2 regions of the Endozoicomonas sp. Z74 genome follow, and region 1 is predicted to be linked to the other one. Evidence: riboswitches for the same ligand, from Rfam matches in the RefSeq annotation. Region 1 holds a riboswitch; the other holds the start of a gene.
What was found. Region 1 has a riboswitch for thiamine pyrophosphate ahead of thiD (bifunctional hydroxymethylpyrimidine kinase/phosphomethylpyrimidine kinase). Riboswitches for the same ligand answer to the same signal wherever they lie in the genome.
Positions count from the first base shown of each region.

Region 2: it holds a riboswitch for thiamine pyrophosphate, as region 1 does, so the genes downstream of both, thiC (phosphomethylpyrimidine synthase ThiC) here and thiD (bifunctional hydroxymethylpyrimidine kinase/phosphomethylpyrimidine kinase) in region 1, are expected to answer to the same signal.

Region 1 covers NZ_JBLYZI010000057.1:14,492-21,859, forward strand. The annotation lists gene ACNRUY_RS16175 (acyltransferase family protein) at 145-1,221, shown strand; gene ACNRUY_RS16180 (ABC transporter substrate-binding protein) at 1,234-2,205, opposite strand; gene ACNRUY_RS16185 (ABC transporter permease) at 2,273-3,019, opposite strand; gene ACNRUY_RS16190 (ABC transporter ATP-binding protein) at 3,016-3,807, opposite strand; gene thiD (bifunctional hydroxymethylpyrimidine kinase/phosphomethylpyrimidine kinase) at 3,866-4,714, opposite strand; TPP riboswitch at 4,902-5,015, opposite strand; gene ACNRUY_RS16200 (SDR family NAD(P)-dependent oxidoreductase) at 5,066-5,851, opposite strand; gene ACNRUY_RS16205 (DUF3833 domain-containing protein) at 5,919-6,512, opposite strand; gene ACNRUY_RS16210 (class I SAM-dependent methyltransferase) at 6,583-7,368, opposite strand, start outside.
Region 2 covers NZ_JBLYZI010000018.1:37,306-44,673, forward strand. The annotation lists gene ACNRUY_RS07505 (autotransporter outer membrane beta-barrel domain-containing protein) at 1-1,711, shown strand, start outside; gene sigZ (RNA polymerase sigma factor SigZ) at 1,859-2,395, shown strand; gene thiC (phosphomethylpyrimidine synthase ThiC) at 2,412-4,208, opposite strand; TPP riboswitch at 4,328-4,455, opposite strand; gene ACNRUY_RS07520 (phosphohydrolase) at 4,549-5,226, opposite strand; gene ACNRUY_RS07525 (glutathione S-transferase family protein) at 5,223-5,888, opposite strand; gene ACNRUY_RS07530 (phosphodiesterase) at 5,919-6,788, opposite strand; gene ACNRUY_RS07535 (GNAT family N-acetyltransferase) at 6,822-7,358, opposite strand.

The DNA.
Region 1 (7,368 bases):
GTTAGCTGCAAACTATCCTACAGCTCTATCTGGTAATACTGACCACCATCGGCCATGTGTTTTATCTCCACTGCCCACTAAACTGGGTTTTCTGTGTAACTGACTACAATACCGAACTGAGCGTTCACACAGTCAGGTATCAAGATGAACAGGATTCCTTTCGCCAGAGATGATGCTCTTGATGACTTCAGGGGAATCAGCATCGCGGGCATGATTCTGGTGAATCTGGCGGGCAGCAGGGTGTATCGCTATGAATGGCTGAGCCATGCCCAGTGGAATGGTTTGACTGTAGCGGACCTGGTGTTTCCTTTTTTTCTCCTGGCCGCTGGCATGTCTCTGGCCGTCAAAGCATCCCTGCCACCACCGGTAAGGGTGATCAAAAGGGTTTTGCTGCTATGGTTGCTGGGCTGGTTTTTGAATGCTTTTCCCTTTATCGGTTTTTCTCCCGATACGTTTCGAGTTCTGGGCGTGCTGCAGAGAATTGCCCTTTGTTACGGTCTGGCCTATCTGATGGTTCACTTGTTCAGCACCCGGAGCGTTATGCTTCTCACGGGATTGATTCTGGCCGGTTATGCCTTGATAACATGGCTGACCCAGTCGGCGATGACGCCAGTGGATAACCTCCATCGGCACATTGATCTTTTTCTGCTTGGGCCAGACCATATGTTCAGGGATTATTATCCGGATTTTGGCGGCTGGCAGGTTTTTGAACCTGAGGGCTGGCTGAGCACATTGTCTGCAACCTGCAGTGTGCTGATTGGCTACCTGGCTGTTCGCTGTCGGTCTGCGGAAAACAGCTGGCGCTATCCGCTGGGCTTTGGCGTTATCCTGCTGGTGTCAGGATGGTTGATCAGCCCCTGGGACCCTTTCAATAAGCAGCTATGGACCAGTTCTTTTGTGTTGTGCTCCGGTGGTATTGGCCTGGTATTGTTTGCTTTGCTGAGCGGTAAGGTGGGTGGCTCTCCCTGGTTGAGTCCGTTCCGGATTCTGGGAATGAATGCCATTGTTGTTTATGTTCTGCACGCCCTCTGGAAGAAAACTCTGCATAACCTGCCTTCTCCTTTGCCGGATGTGTCCCTGTACCAGTGGATTTATGAAAGCTGGTTTGTACCGGTTGCGGGTTTGCAGGGGGGATCTTTGCTCTACTCTTTTGTCCAGTTATTCCTGTTTTTTCTGGTGGCGGCGGAGTTGCACCGCCACCGAATGTACCTGAGAGTCTGAAGGTTCTGTCTTTTATAACTCCAGCATGAAATCGCTGGCCTTCAGGTGGGATTTCAATTCCCCTCTGTTTTCAAGGTAGTCTGCAAAACGCTGGTAACGTCCCACATCCCTGGCGGCAGGTCGCAGGGCGAAGTGAGGGATGGTGTCAAACCAGGCCCGGTGGTTCAATTCATTGTCCAATTGTTTCGGGTTGTAGTCCCGGAAGATTTCCCAGGATTGTTTCGGGTTATTCACAATAAACTGGGCGCCCAGTTCTACGGCCCTTAGAAAGCGACGAATGGCGTCTTTGTCAGCGCTCTTTTTATTAGCGATGTAAATCAGCTCATCGTAGGGAGGAATCCGGTTTTCTTCGTAATAGAACATCCGCCCTTTACGACCTTCAATGGCCAGTTGGTTCAATTCAAAGTTGCGATAGGCACCCATGATGGCATCCACTCTGCCGCTCATCAGCGATGAGGAAAGGTTCCAGCCGACGTTCACCAGCTTGACATCCCTGGCGCCAAAACCATAGGGCTCAAACAGGGTATCCAGCAGGGCATTTTCGATACCGCCGATATTCAGGCCAATGGTTTTGCCTTTCAGGTCTTTCAGGGACCGGATGGGGCTTTCATCCAGAACAATCACACCATCCAGAGGGGTGGCAACCAGCGTACCCGCCCAGGCCAGTGGCAGTCCGTTGGCCACCCCATGGGTCAGGCTGGGTTGATAGTAAACCGCCAGATCCACGTCTCCGGCAGCCACCAGTTTGGGGGGAAGGTTTGGGTCAGCGGGTTCCTGGATGTTGACGTTCAATCCCTGATCCCTGAAGTACCCTTTTTCCTGGGCGATGATGATGGGGCCATGATCCGGATTGACAAACCACTCCAGCATCAGGGTCAGCGTTTGTGGCTTTGCCAATGGCTTATTACCTGCCTGGCTTTTGGAACCAGCATGTGCTGTCAGTGAGAAAACCACTGCGACCAGCAGGGTCAGAAAGCGTTTCATCGATAGGGCTCCTCTCATTCTCGTATGGAAGATAAAGGCGTTTGTCTTTTGTGTTTAACGATGGCCATCAGGAGGTTTCAGGCTGCCAGGGAATCAGCCAGCGCAGGGCACGGTCCGTAAGGTAGTAAAGAGTGACGGAACAGAAGGCCAGAACCGCCAGGGCGGCAAACATCTGGTCCACCCAGAGTCGGGCATTGGCCTGGATCATCATATAACCAAGACCGGCGCTGGAGCCCACCCATTCCCCGACAACTGCGCCGATGGGGGCCACAACAACGGCTACCCGCAGACCGGAAGCCAGAGCGGGTAGGGCGGCGGGCCAGCGAATATGGCGCAGAATGGCAAACCGTTTTCCTCCCATGGTCTGGGCCATATCCAGCCAGCCCTGATGGGTATGCCGGAGTCCGTCGTAGCAACAGGTGGCCACGGGAAAAAAGATCACCAGTATGGTCATGACGACTTTGGAGGCCAGACCATAGCCAAACCAGAGCATCAAAATGGGGGCCAGGGCAAAGACGGGAATGGCCTGGGTAATCAGCAGAGGCGGTAGCAGCCAGGGGCGGAGAATGGCGAAGTAGACCAGCAGCAGGGCCAGAAGAACGCCAAAAAGGACACCGAGTACCAGACCCATTAACATTTCTGCCAGAGTCACCAGGGTGTTTTCCCAGAGCAGGGCAGCATTCTCGATCATGCTTTTCACCACTTCGATGGGACCGGGCAAAATATACGACGGCATTTCCAGTGCCACCACCAGCCCCTGCCAGAGCAGTAGCAGACCGATGAAGACAATCAGGGGTTTCAAAGAGTCGTTCATTGTCCCGCCTCCTTGGCAATCAGCGTGTCATGTCGCAGCCGGTCAAGCAGCTGCCCCTGCAGAGACATAAGCTCTCTGTCGTCCAGTGAGCGGGGCGTCTTTCCGGGAGGGGTAATGGCATCGGTAAGACGTGCGGGCTGTCCCTGCAGATGATAGACCTGGTGCCCAAGCCTTAAGGCTTCCAGTGGATCGTGGGTGATCAGCAGCACGGTGCGGTTCTGCAACAGTTCACAGGCCAGATCCTGAAGGTTGAGGCGGGTGATGGCATCCAGGGCACCAAAGGGTTCATCCATCAGCACCAGAGGCCGGTTTTCCATCAATGTTCTGGCCAGGGCGACCCTTTGTCGCTGACCTCCGGACAGGTTCTGGGGAAGTGAGTCGGCTTTGTCCGCCAGTCCCACTTGTTCAAGAATGGTCATGGCCTGATCCCGGGCATCCGGTGGAATCCGGCTTTTTCGGTTCAGTGCTTTCAGCCAGGAGCATCGGAGGCGGTGACCCAGGGTGATGTTTTCCAGAACCGAATACCAGGGCAGTAGCAGATCCTGCTGAGCCATCCAGGCGATTCTCTGGGTGACCGGAAACCCATCCTGACAGTGGACCGTTCCCCGGGCCGTCCCTGACTCTCCGGCGGGTAATCCGGCTACCAGCCGCAGCAGGCTGGTTTTACCCACACCGCTGCCACCGAGCAGACAGGTCCACTGACCCCCCTTCAGGGTCAGATTAATGCCCTCAAACACACAGTGGTTGCCAAAATGAAGGCTGGCACCCCTGACAACAACATCAAACATAAGGGGTAATTATCGCTCCTGAAACGGGTTTTATTGCGCTATGGACACTTGGAAAGCCTTACCAGATCCGACAGAAGTGGTGCACAGGACCATGGCCGTCGCCCCGGTTTTTGCTGATTTCCAGTTCATCGGCATGGGCAATGGCCCGGGCAATGTACTCCTTGGCCTGATGGACGGCATCGGTCAATGATTCACCTTTTGCCAGGAATGCAGTGACTGCTGATGACAGGGTACAGCCGGTACCATGGGTGTTTCGTGTTTCTGTCCAGGGGGATTCCAGTTGATGCAGAGTCTGGCCATCGTGGAACAGGTCGATGGCTTTGCCAGCAGCTGCATTCTGGGAAGAGGCGCCTGAGGTTAAGTGCCCACCTTTTAGCAGTACTGCTTTTGATCCCAGCGCCAGCAGTGGCTCAACCATGGCAATCATGGCTTCCAGGGATTCAGGTCTTGGGCAGCCAAGTAGCACAGCCGCTTCCGGAAGGTTGGGGGTGATCAGGGCGGCTTTGGGAATCAGCCGGTTACGCAGCTGGTCAATGGCCGCTTCCTGCAGCAGAACATCGCCGCTGGTGGCTACCATAACAGGGTCAACCACCAGGGATTCAATGTGGTATTCACTGACTGCCCGGGCCACGGTGTCAATGACTTCAGGCTGACTGAGCATGCCGACCTTGGCTGCGCCCACATTCAGGTCGCTGAGAACGGAGGTCAGCTGCTGGTGGACAAACTCAGGCTCAACGTCAAAAATACCCTGAACCCCCAGGGTATTCTGTGCGGTCAGCGCCGTTATGGCACTGCATCCGTAGACGCCCAGTGCGGAAAAGGTCTTCAGGTCAGCCTGGATACCTGCGCCGCCGCCACTGTCGGAGCCGGCAATGGTCAGTGCGATGGGGGTGGTCTTAACAGGCATTTGTTCTGGGCTTTCCATACGGTACATCTCTTATCCGGTACATCTCTTATCGAGAAATAGATTCTGGCCGGGAAATGCCCATCAGGTCATCAGGAAAGCATGGGTGAAGAAGAGTGCCACCTGTCGTGGGGCAAGCAGGTGTCGTTTCTTTTACTGAGTCCGCTGTGGTGCAGCTTTTTACTGCAAAAACGGTGACCTTTTGGTTTCCTACGCCAGCATTATCTGGTTCAGGTTCTATGGGTGTTTCTCAGTTCAGCTGACTTCACTTTCCAGTAAAGGCTGAACACCCCAACCAACGGCTCGAGTCTATGGGGTTTACAGGCAGCTGTCCAGCCAGGAGCCTGCCCAGGATCAATACAAACGCCGGATCAACCAGAAATAGAGTCGATAGGGGAGGATACGGAGCAAGCCAATGATACCGGCAAACAGGACGGGAAAGCGTATTTCAAAACGGTTTGACCTGAGTCCCCGAAGGATGGCCTTTGCTGCATCATCTACTGCCATCAGAAAGGGCATTGAAAAGCGGTTTTTATCGGTCAGCGGGGTTTTCACAAAACCGGGGTTGATGATTTTGATGTCTATGCCAGAGGAGCGAAGATCCAGGTACATGGACTCGGCCATGTTGATCAATGCTGCTTTGGTGGCCCCGTAGGCGGAGGATTTGGGAAGCCCCCGGTAGCCTGCCAGAGAGGCATTGATGGCAATCAGTCCCTTCCCTTTTGCCTGCATGGCAGTGATCAGTGGTTCAAGGCAGTAACAGACGCCCATGACATTCAGCGTCATTTGCTCATGAATGACCCTGGCGCTGAAGTGGCTGGCAGACATGGGAATAAAGGTTCCTGCGTTGAGAATGGCCTGATCGATCTGCCCCAGTTCACGGATGATTCGCTCAACAGTCTGGTTTACTGCTTGCTGATCTGTGACGTCCAGAGGGTAAGCAACAACGGTGCCCGGCAGTTGCCGGGCGTCTTCCACCAGAGCGTTGAGATTGTCCTGGCTGCGGGCACTGGCGGCGACAGTGACTCCCTGTTCTGCCATGGCCAGTGCCAGTGCTCTGCCAATACCCTGACTGGCGCCGGTGATCCAGGCGACGGTTGTTTTGTTAATCGGGTTATTGGTTGTCGACGCTGTGGGCATAGTGGTGTCAGCCTTTGTTCGTTCCTGGATTAAAAAGTGTTATCCATGCAGGGTTGTAAGCTTTAAATCACTGAGCGTTCTGCTGGGGAGATCCCTTCCGGAAAGCGAAAGTCAGCCTGCCAAGGGTGAACCCCCATTTAGTCACTTCCGCAACGTTCAGCAGGATGCCGTCTTCCTGAAGAAACAGCCAGTCATCAAAGGACACCTTCCACTTTTTTCCACCAATGGGCAGCTCCATCTGGTAGGTCCAGTTAAAGGCATTGCCCGCACTTTTTCCCCTGGCGAGGCCGATCACATCGTCCGCGGTACCTTCATAAAGGCCATCTCCCAGGATCTGGATCGTCCATAGACGATTAGACGTGCTCCCGTCTTCGTAGAAGAAGTCTTCATCCAGTATCAGTGCGCCTTCTTTTACCTGGCCGTTCATTACCACTTTGAACCGGTTACGAACCTTTCCAAACCGGTCCTGAAACATGCCCCAGGCTTCGGTCCGTCCCGCAAAGTAGTCTTCAATTTTCAGTGCTGGCTGGCTGTTTGTGTAGTCTTCCGGTTTCATGTTGCTGCACCCTGTTAATGTCATTATAAACGTCAATAGAAGTACAAATCCGATGTTTCTTTTCTGCAGTCCTTTCTGGGTTACAGGGCTTCTTTTGTAAGGCATAGGCTTCCTTTCCTTTGAGCTTCCTGGCTGGGTGATTTTTGTGATTCAGAGACAGGTTTGAAGGGGGGCGTCATCCTGGTTTGCGAAGCTTGATCATGCAGACGTCGATGGACTTGTGAGCAAAGCCGGCTTCGCAGTAAGCCAGATAAAAGTGCCACATTCGTCGGAAACGTTCATCAAAGCCCAGCCTGCTGATGGCAGGCCATGCATCCAGGAATTGCTCCGTCCATAGCGCCAGTGTTCTGGCATAGTCCTGGCCAAAAGAGAGTGTCTTTTCCATATGAAGACCGGCTTTTTGTGCCTGTTCCCTGATCATGCGGGGGGAAGGCAGCATGCCCCCGGGAAATATATAGCGTTGAATAAAGTCCACCCGCCTGCGATAGCGGTCAAATCGCTGTTCATCAATCAATATTGCCTGAATCACAGCCGTTCCCCCGGGTTTCAGGCTGTTGTGGATTTTTTCAAAATACACAGGCCAGTGCTGCTCGCCAACGGCTTCGATCATCTCAATGGAAGCAATGCGGTCGTATTGTCCGGAGATATCCCGATAGTCGGTCAGACTGAATTCATGGGATGGGGACCGGGAGTGCTGCCGGGCATAGCTCTGCTGCTCTTTTGATAGAGTAATGCCGTGGTACTGGCTCTGGTATCTGCCGCCCAGTGCACGGGCCAATCCCCCCCAGCCACAGCCAATTTCCAGGATGGAGTGCTGATCCTCTAGTTCCAGCCAGTCGATGATGGTCTGGTATTTATGGTTCTGTGCCTGCTCCAGTGAGTCATTGTCGTTTTTAAACAGGGCGCTGGAATAGGTCATGGTTGAATCCAGCCACAACTGGTAAAAGTCATTGCCAAGGTC
Region 2 (7,368 bases), on a different contig from region 1:
ACTTCATAAAAACACCGGGCTGAAGACCTCACCGGTGGTGGCCAATCAGGGACTCACACTGGAGAGTGGTGCCGGTATTGAGCTGGCACCCCTGTCGAAAGACGATGTTAACAAAGAGGTCGCCTTTCTCCGGGTTGAAAAAGGCCTGACCCTGAAAGGAAATAATGCGATACATGGCCGCTTTGTCGACACCAAAAATATCGGACCCCAGGCGCTCCGAGCGGCCCTTGATAACAAGCCACTGCAATTCCGGGTGGTGAATGCTGATAAAATCACCGGAGAGTTCGGTACCCCTGTTTTTGACTCTCCGGTGTTGGGTGTTACCGGTGTTCTTGATAGAACCAGTATTCCGGACCGGGACATTTACTGCCTTAAATTCCATACCGGAGCCTCCGGGTCCGGAGGTACCAGCTGTGGAAGCAACCCCGACACACCTGACGTTCCAGATACCCCAGACGTTCCTGACAAACCTGATACTCCAGATAAACCCGACACAAGCGACGACAGCAGCGGCACACCGGACAAGCCCGACCAGGGCACTGATGACAGCACCTCCATCGACTCCTTGGCTGCCCTGAAAAAGACCCTGAAAGAGAGCGGGCTTTCAGACACTCAGGCCGACAGTATTACCCACCTTGCTGAAGCCGGACATAAAGCGGATGACAAGGATACCGGAGATAAACTGCTGGCCACCATCACCGGTAAAAATCAACAGCAACTCACCGTTCTGGCCAATGAAAACACACCAGGCCTGCTCCTAAATGGCGTCACCAGCGATGCCCGGGTCTTCCATCAGGATACCGTTAACGCCATTGATGACCGCCTTTACCGAATGGATTATCTGGACAAAAGCCTGGCAGGTGTCAGCACCGGCGACGCCATGATGCATGCCCCCACCATGTGGCTCCAATACATGCATAACCAAGGGGATCGTTACACCACCAGTGACGCCCTGGGATTTGACAGTAAAATCGATGGCGTGATCCTGGGCTTCGACACCACTCTTGATGACCAGTTCGTTCTGGGCATCACCGGTGCCTACGCCAAATCCCGGCTGAACAGCAAGGAAATCAGCCAGACCATCAAGTCCGATCGATATCAGGGTGGTCTCTACGCCCAGTGGAGCAAAGGCATCAGCTTTATTAATGCCACGGTCAACTACGGCGCAGGAAAAGGCGACCTGGAAAGAACGGCGGATGCCAAACACTATACGGCCAAAGACGTTAAACACACCACCTGGGGTGCCAAAGCCAGCGCCGGGGTGGATTGCCCGTTAAACAACTCTGTTTACATACGCCCCGAAGTCAAACTGAACTACACCCGATTCAAACAGGATGGTTACAGGGAGGACGGACCGGATATCCTGGCTCAGGAGGTCAAGGAGTTTGAACAGGATGTAGTTGAACTGGGAGCCGGCTTCAAGGCAGTGACGGAGATCCCCATTAATAAAGGCTCACTGCAACCCTTTGTACAGCTGGAGGGCTACCACAACTTCAAGGATGACCGCCCTGAAACTCAGTACCGCCTGGTCAATGTGGGTGACCTGTGGACCACCGTCAAAGGCGCAGAGATTGAGAAAAACCGAGTCCTGGCCGGTGTCGGAGCCTCTTACCGGTTGGATCAATTTACCGTCGGCGCCACCTATCGTTACAACTGGAACGGTGATTTCCGCTATCACAATGCCCGGATTCATGTGGAGTATGAATTCTAAAGAGGAGAGTGTGGGCACTCTTGAAGGAACAGCAGTGCCCTCTTATACCTGCCTTTATATTTGCCCATTCAATTATTTCATGCATTGCCAATGCTCATTCACTGACGTTTAAATGTCACTCTTTCTGTTTTTTCTTCTGAGACAACCATGGAAGCTCACTGGCAAGATCACAAGACCCGTTTAAAACACTACATCGCCCGGCAGGTTGATGATCAGGCACTGGTGGAAGATCTGTTACAGGATGTGTATATCAAGGCCCATACCCAGCTGAAACAACTGAAGTCTGAACAGAGCATCGGTGCCTGGCTTTACCGGATTGCCCATAACGTGATCATGGACCATTTCCGTAAACAGAAACCTGAGGATGAATTGCCTGAGTTCCTGGCCGCCCCAGAAACCGATGAAGCAGAAAAGGCGCATCAGTCATTGGCTCTCTGCCTGCAGCCTCTGATGGAAGAGCTGCCAGAAAAATACCGGCAGCCGTTACAGATGGCCGAACTGGAAGGGTTGAGCCAAAAACAGGTGGCGGAACAACTGGGCCTGTCCCTGTCCGGAGCCAAAAGCCGACTGCAACGGGGCCGGGCCCTATTACGGGATCACTTCACCCGCTGCTGTGACATTGAGACGGGCCGGGGTGGCGTTATTGACTTCCAGCCAAAACACCACCGTTGTAGCCAATGCTGATAATGCACCAATAGGCTCAGGAAGTGGCTTCAAGCTCCCGGACATCATGGGTCATGCGCATCGGGCAAAAGTCCGGACCACACATGGAGCAGAACCCGGCATCCTTGGCCCCGTCCTGGGGCAGGGTTTCATCGTGATAGGCTTTGGCGGTTTCCGGATCCAGGGCCAGGTTGAACTGGTCCTCCCAGCGGAACTCAAACCGGGCCCTGGACAATGCATCATCCCTTAACCGGGCTCCGGGATGGCATTTGGCCAGATCCGCTGCATGGGCGGCGATTTTGTAAGCGATCAGCCCCTGTTTGACATCTTCCCGGTTGGGCAGTCCCAGGTGTTCTTTGGGCGTTACATAGCAAAGCATTGCACAACCATACCAGCCGATCATGGCCGCCCCGATGCCTGATGTGATGTGGTCATAGCCCGGTGCAATATCGGTGGTCAATGGCCCAAGGGTATAGAAAGGCGCTTCATGGCAGTACTCCAGCTGTTTATCCATATTCTCTTTGATCAGGTGCATGGGAATATGGCCCGGCCCTTCAATAATCACCTGCACATCGTGCTGCCAGGCTTTAAGCGTCAATTCCCCAAGGGTTTCCAGCTCGGCAAACTGGGCCGCATCATTGGCATCGGCCACGGAACCCGGCCTCAGGCCATCCCCCAGGGACAGAGTGACATCATAGCGCTGGCAAATGTCACAAATCTCATCAAAATGCTCATAGAGAAAGTTTTCCCGGTTGTGAATCTCACACCACTGACCAAGGGTTCCTCCGCCCCGGGAAACAATACCCGTCACCCGGTCCCGGGTGAGTTTCACATGATTCCGGAGAGTGGCGGCATGGATGGTGAAGTAGTCCACCCCCTGCTCCGCCTGTTCAATCAGGGTATCTCTCATCACCTCCCAGCTCAGGTCTGCCACCTTACCCTGCACCTTTTCCAGAGCCTGATAAATAGGCACGGTGCCAATGGGCACGGGAGAGTTGCGGAGAATCCACTCCCGGGTTTCATGAATGTTCCGGCCTGTGGATAAATCCATCACGGTATCGGCCCCCCAGCGGGTAGCCCAAAGCAGCTTTTCCACTTCCTCTTCAATGGTAGACGTCACTGGCGAGTTACCGATATTGGCATTTACTTTCACCAGGAAGTTCCGGCCAATGATCATCGGTTCCGCTTCAGGATGGTTGATATTGGACGGAATCACCGCGCGCCCTTCTGCTACCTCCCGACGCACAAACTCCGCAGTGATCACCTCTCCTTCCGTCCGCCCCATGCTCTCACGAAGGGCAATGTATTCCATTTCCGGAGTAATAATGCCCTGACGGGCATAGTGCAACTGGGTTACATTTTTACCGGGCCGGGCCTGACGGACCGCCCGTGAATACTGGAAGCGAAAGGGTTCCAGCTGAATATCCCCTTTCCGTTTACAGGCATAACTGGAAGAGTGGGCCTTCAGCTGCTCGGTGTCGCTTCGTTCATTAATCCAGTCGGAACGTAAAGGCTCCAGACCTTTCAGCAAATCAGGCTGAAACTGCGGGTCGGTATAAGGGCCTGAGGTGTCATAAACCCGGATAGAGGTTTCCCCATCCGCTTTACTGTACTCCCCCCGGCGTTGCCCCAGGGTGATTTCCCGCATGCCCACATGAATCCCCCTTCCATTGCCGGATATATAAACCTTCCGGGAGGCAGGAAACGGGCGGCAGGCTTCCTCCAGCAGCTGATCCCGGGCAGGAATAGGCGCCTTGATCGAAGCTTCTGGTTCGCTGCTGCCCCTGGGCAGAGTACTGGTTCGAGGGGTGTTTTGATGATTATCGCAAGCCATTGGATCACCTTTTGGTCAGGTTGGCTTGCCGGTGTCGCTAGCAATAAGAGCGTCAGGACGAACCGTTAATCCCGGAGACGCTTCTTACCCCGTCCCATCTTATAAGGATCAACCGGTTGTTCAGGTATTCTCTTGTTCCCTTCGCAGGTATTACCCCGGGCAGGTTCTACGGATTTGCCAGCCTCTGGTTCTCTCAGTCAGGAACCAGAAACCGGCGATCTCAGCTATCGCACTCCGACAAGAGCTTGGGAGTATATTGCTGAATGAATGGATATTGAAGCCTGGCAGAACGTCTCAGGAAAAAAAGCCCCCCCTTTTGACGGCCATCACTTTTTTACGCTCAGGAATAATCCCCTTCAAGCTCCTTCTGCAGCTTGTGGATAAAATCCCGGAGGTAATCCGTATTCCGCTCTGCCATGGCACGACCCGCCGGCGTCTGCATGGTCCCGGCAAGCTTCAGCAATTTGAGCTGAAAATGGTCCAGGGAAAAATGGCGGTCATCCAGATCCCGGTCTTCGGCCATGGGGTCCTCCGGATCAAACAGTTTCTGCCGCAGCAGCCCGCCGGTGTAAAACACCCTGGCCAGGCCTATGGCGCCCAAAGCTTCCATTCGGTCAGCATCCTGCACAATTTTTGCCTCCAGGGTTTGCGGGGGAATTCCAGCGGAATAGCTGTGGCATTGAACCGCGTGGCAGACATCGTCAACCAGCTCTCCGGGAAAATTCATCTCCTGCAGGCAGCTTCGGGTTTTTTCTGCCGCCAGGGTAGAGGCTTCACAACGGCGGGGGTGGTCCTTGGGCAACACGACAATGTCATGAAAATAACAGGCAGTCAGCACCACCAACCAGTTAGCCTCTGGGGACTCCTGATCCAGAATCTGCCGGGCGGTCTTCCACACCCGCTGAAAGTGATGAAAATCATGGGAAGCATCATCGGTATGATGCTCCAGGGCCTGAAGATAGGAAACAATGCGGTTTTCCCACTGCTTCAATGTTTCCGGGGCATTATGGTCGTTCATAGATTCAGCAGGTGGCTCAGGTGACTGTCACTTTTTCTCAGGCTTTCGACGGATAAGTCCCGAAAGTTATCCACAACGGATTGTTGTACACTGCTTCTTGACAACAGGCTCTGGGACCAGGCTTTCACAGCCGGAAAGGCGCTCAACAGGGAGGGCATGCCCAACTGTTCCAGAAGATCGATGCGCATCAAAACCGGGGCCATGGCGGTATCCACAAGAGACATTCTCTCCCCGGCAAACAAAGGGCCTTCTACCTGAGATTCCAGCTTTTTCAGCTGAGAGCTCAAGTCCTCTCTTAACGCTTCATAAGCATCAGCCTGTTCAGCCATGGTCATTCGATAGTAAGTCATGATCACCGTGGACCCGAACTCAATCCAGGCCCGGTGCCGGGCTTTCACCAGAGGCTCTGTGGGATGCAACGAGGGGGGGGTGATCTCATCCAGAAACTCATTGATCACCGCCGATTCGAACAGCACCTCTTCACCCACCCTGAGTACTGGCACCTTGCCCAGGGGGGAGATGGCCAGAAACCAGTCGGGCTTATCCGCCAGGTCGATGAACGTCAATTTGAACTCAATGCCTTTTTCCAGCAGGGTGATCACGGATCGCTGAACAAAAGGACAGGTCTTGAAGCTGATCAGCTCAAGTCCGGGCAGACTCATGGCTTTTCTCCTGTCATGGGGTGATGCCTCTCAGGGGTGAGGGTAGCGGGTACATCGCTTGACATCGATAAGGGGGTCACTATGCAGAAAGTCCCTGGCATGTACAACCACCCGGTCATCATAGATCTGGACCCGGTGGTACTGGGGGGATTCGGGAGAGACTGCCCTAACTTTACGCTCGATAAAATCAAAAGGGGTCTGGTGCACCAGAGAAAGAGGGCATGAATAGCTGATGCCCTGCCAGCTGCCTGAAACGCTCCGATGAACGTGACCAAAGAACAGGTGGCGGACCCTGCCGGGAAACTGATTGACCACGTCAAGAAATTCATCACTGTTCAGGAGACCATCGTCATCCATGCTAGGCAGGCCCAACTTAAACGGCGGGTGATGCATAAACAGAAAAACCGGTTCTCCTTTCAATAGCTCCTGCTCCAGCCACTGCAATCGCCAGGGACAGAGATAGCCACCCCGTCGTCCCTCTTCCAGAGTATCCAGCCCCACCAGCCGCCCGGCGGGCGTTGACAGGCTGAACTGAACAAACCCTTTTTCATTCATGACCTCATGTCCGAACACCTGGCAGAAAGCTCTCCTGGAATCATGGTTCCCCATGAGCAGCCAGCAGGGAAAGGGAAGGCGCCCCAGCTCTTTTTTCAACAGCTGATAGGCAGCCTCCTCTCCCCAGTGAGCAAGGTCTCCGGTAATGATACAGGCCTGGGAATCAGGGCAGAATTTCACAATGTCATCAATACAGCGCCTGAGCCGGTCGCAGGGGTCAATGTCGTAGTTGATCTTCCCCTCAGGCACCAGCTGGGTGTCCGAAATATGTATGAAGTCGTAGAGCATCGGGTTACTGACATGAATGGCTTTGTTATTTATAGCGGCCTGCCAGCCAGTCGCCATACTATTTTTTATCCGGTTATGGAGAGCAGAGGATTATCGAGTGAGCACCGCTGGAGGCCTGGCTGGAGAGTACGCTGGAGCCTGCATGCTGTATCGGGCAACAGTACAGGTGCTCCACCCCTCAAAACAGTCCAGAGTCATCCCCAGCTGTTGCATAACACCCTGGGCAAAAGCATTGTCTGGCCGACTGAATGAAATAATACGTCTGATACCCAGCTGTTTAAAACCAAACTGAGTCACAGCCTCCGCCGCCTCATGAATCAGCCCCTGCCCACGAAACTCCGGTAGAAAACGCCACCCCATCTCAATATCCCGGCCGTAAGGGGAAAACCCGCAATAGCCAATCAGCTGATGGGTTTCCCTGAGCACCACCGCCCAGCGTGACCAACCCCACTTGTCCATTTCAGTCTGAAACCGCCATAGCTCATTCTCTGCCTGACTGCCTGGCTCTTCCGCCATCAGATCACATCCATCTTCCACTGACTCCCCCAACAGATTGGCAAGCGCGGGGAGATCCTGAATCTGCCAGGTTCGTAAAAGCAGGCGGGGGGTTTCACAGACAATCAGCACAATGGACTCC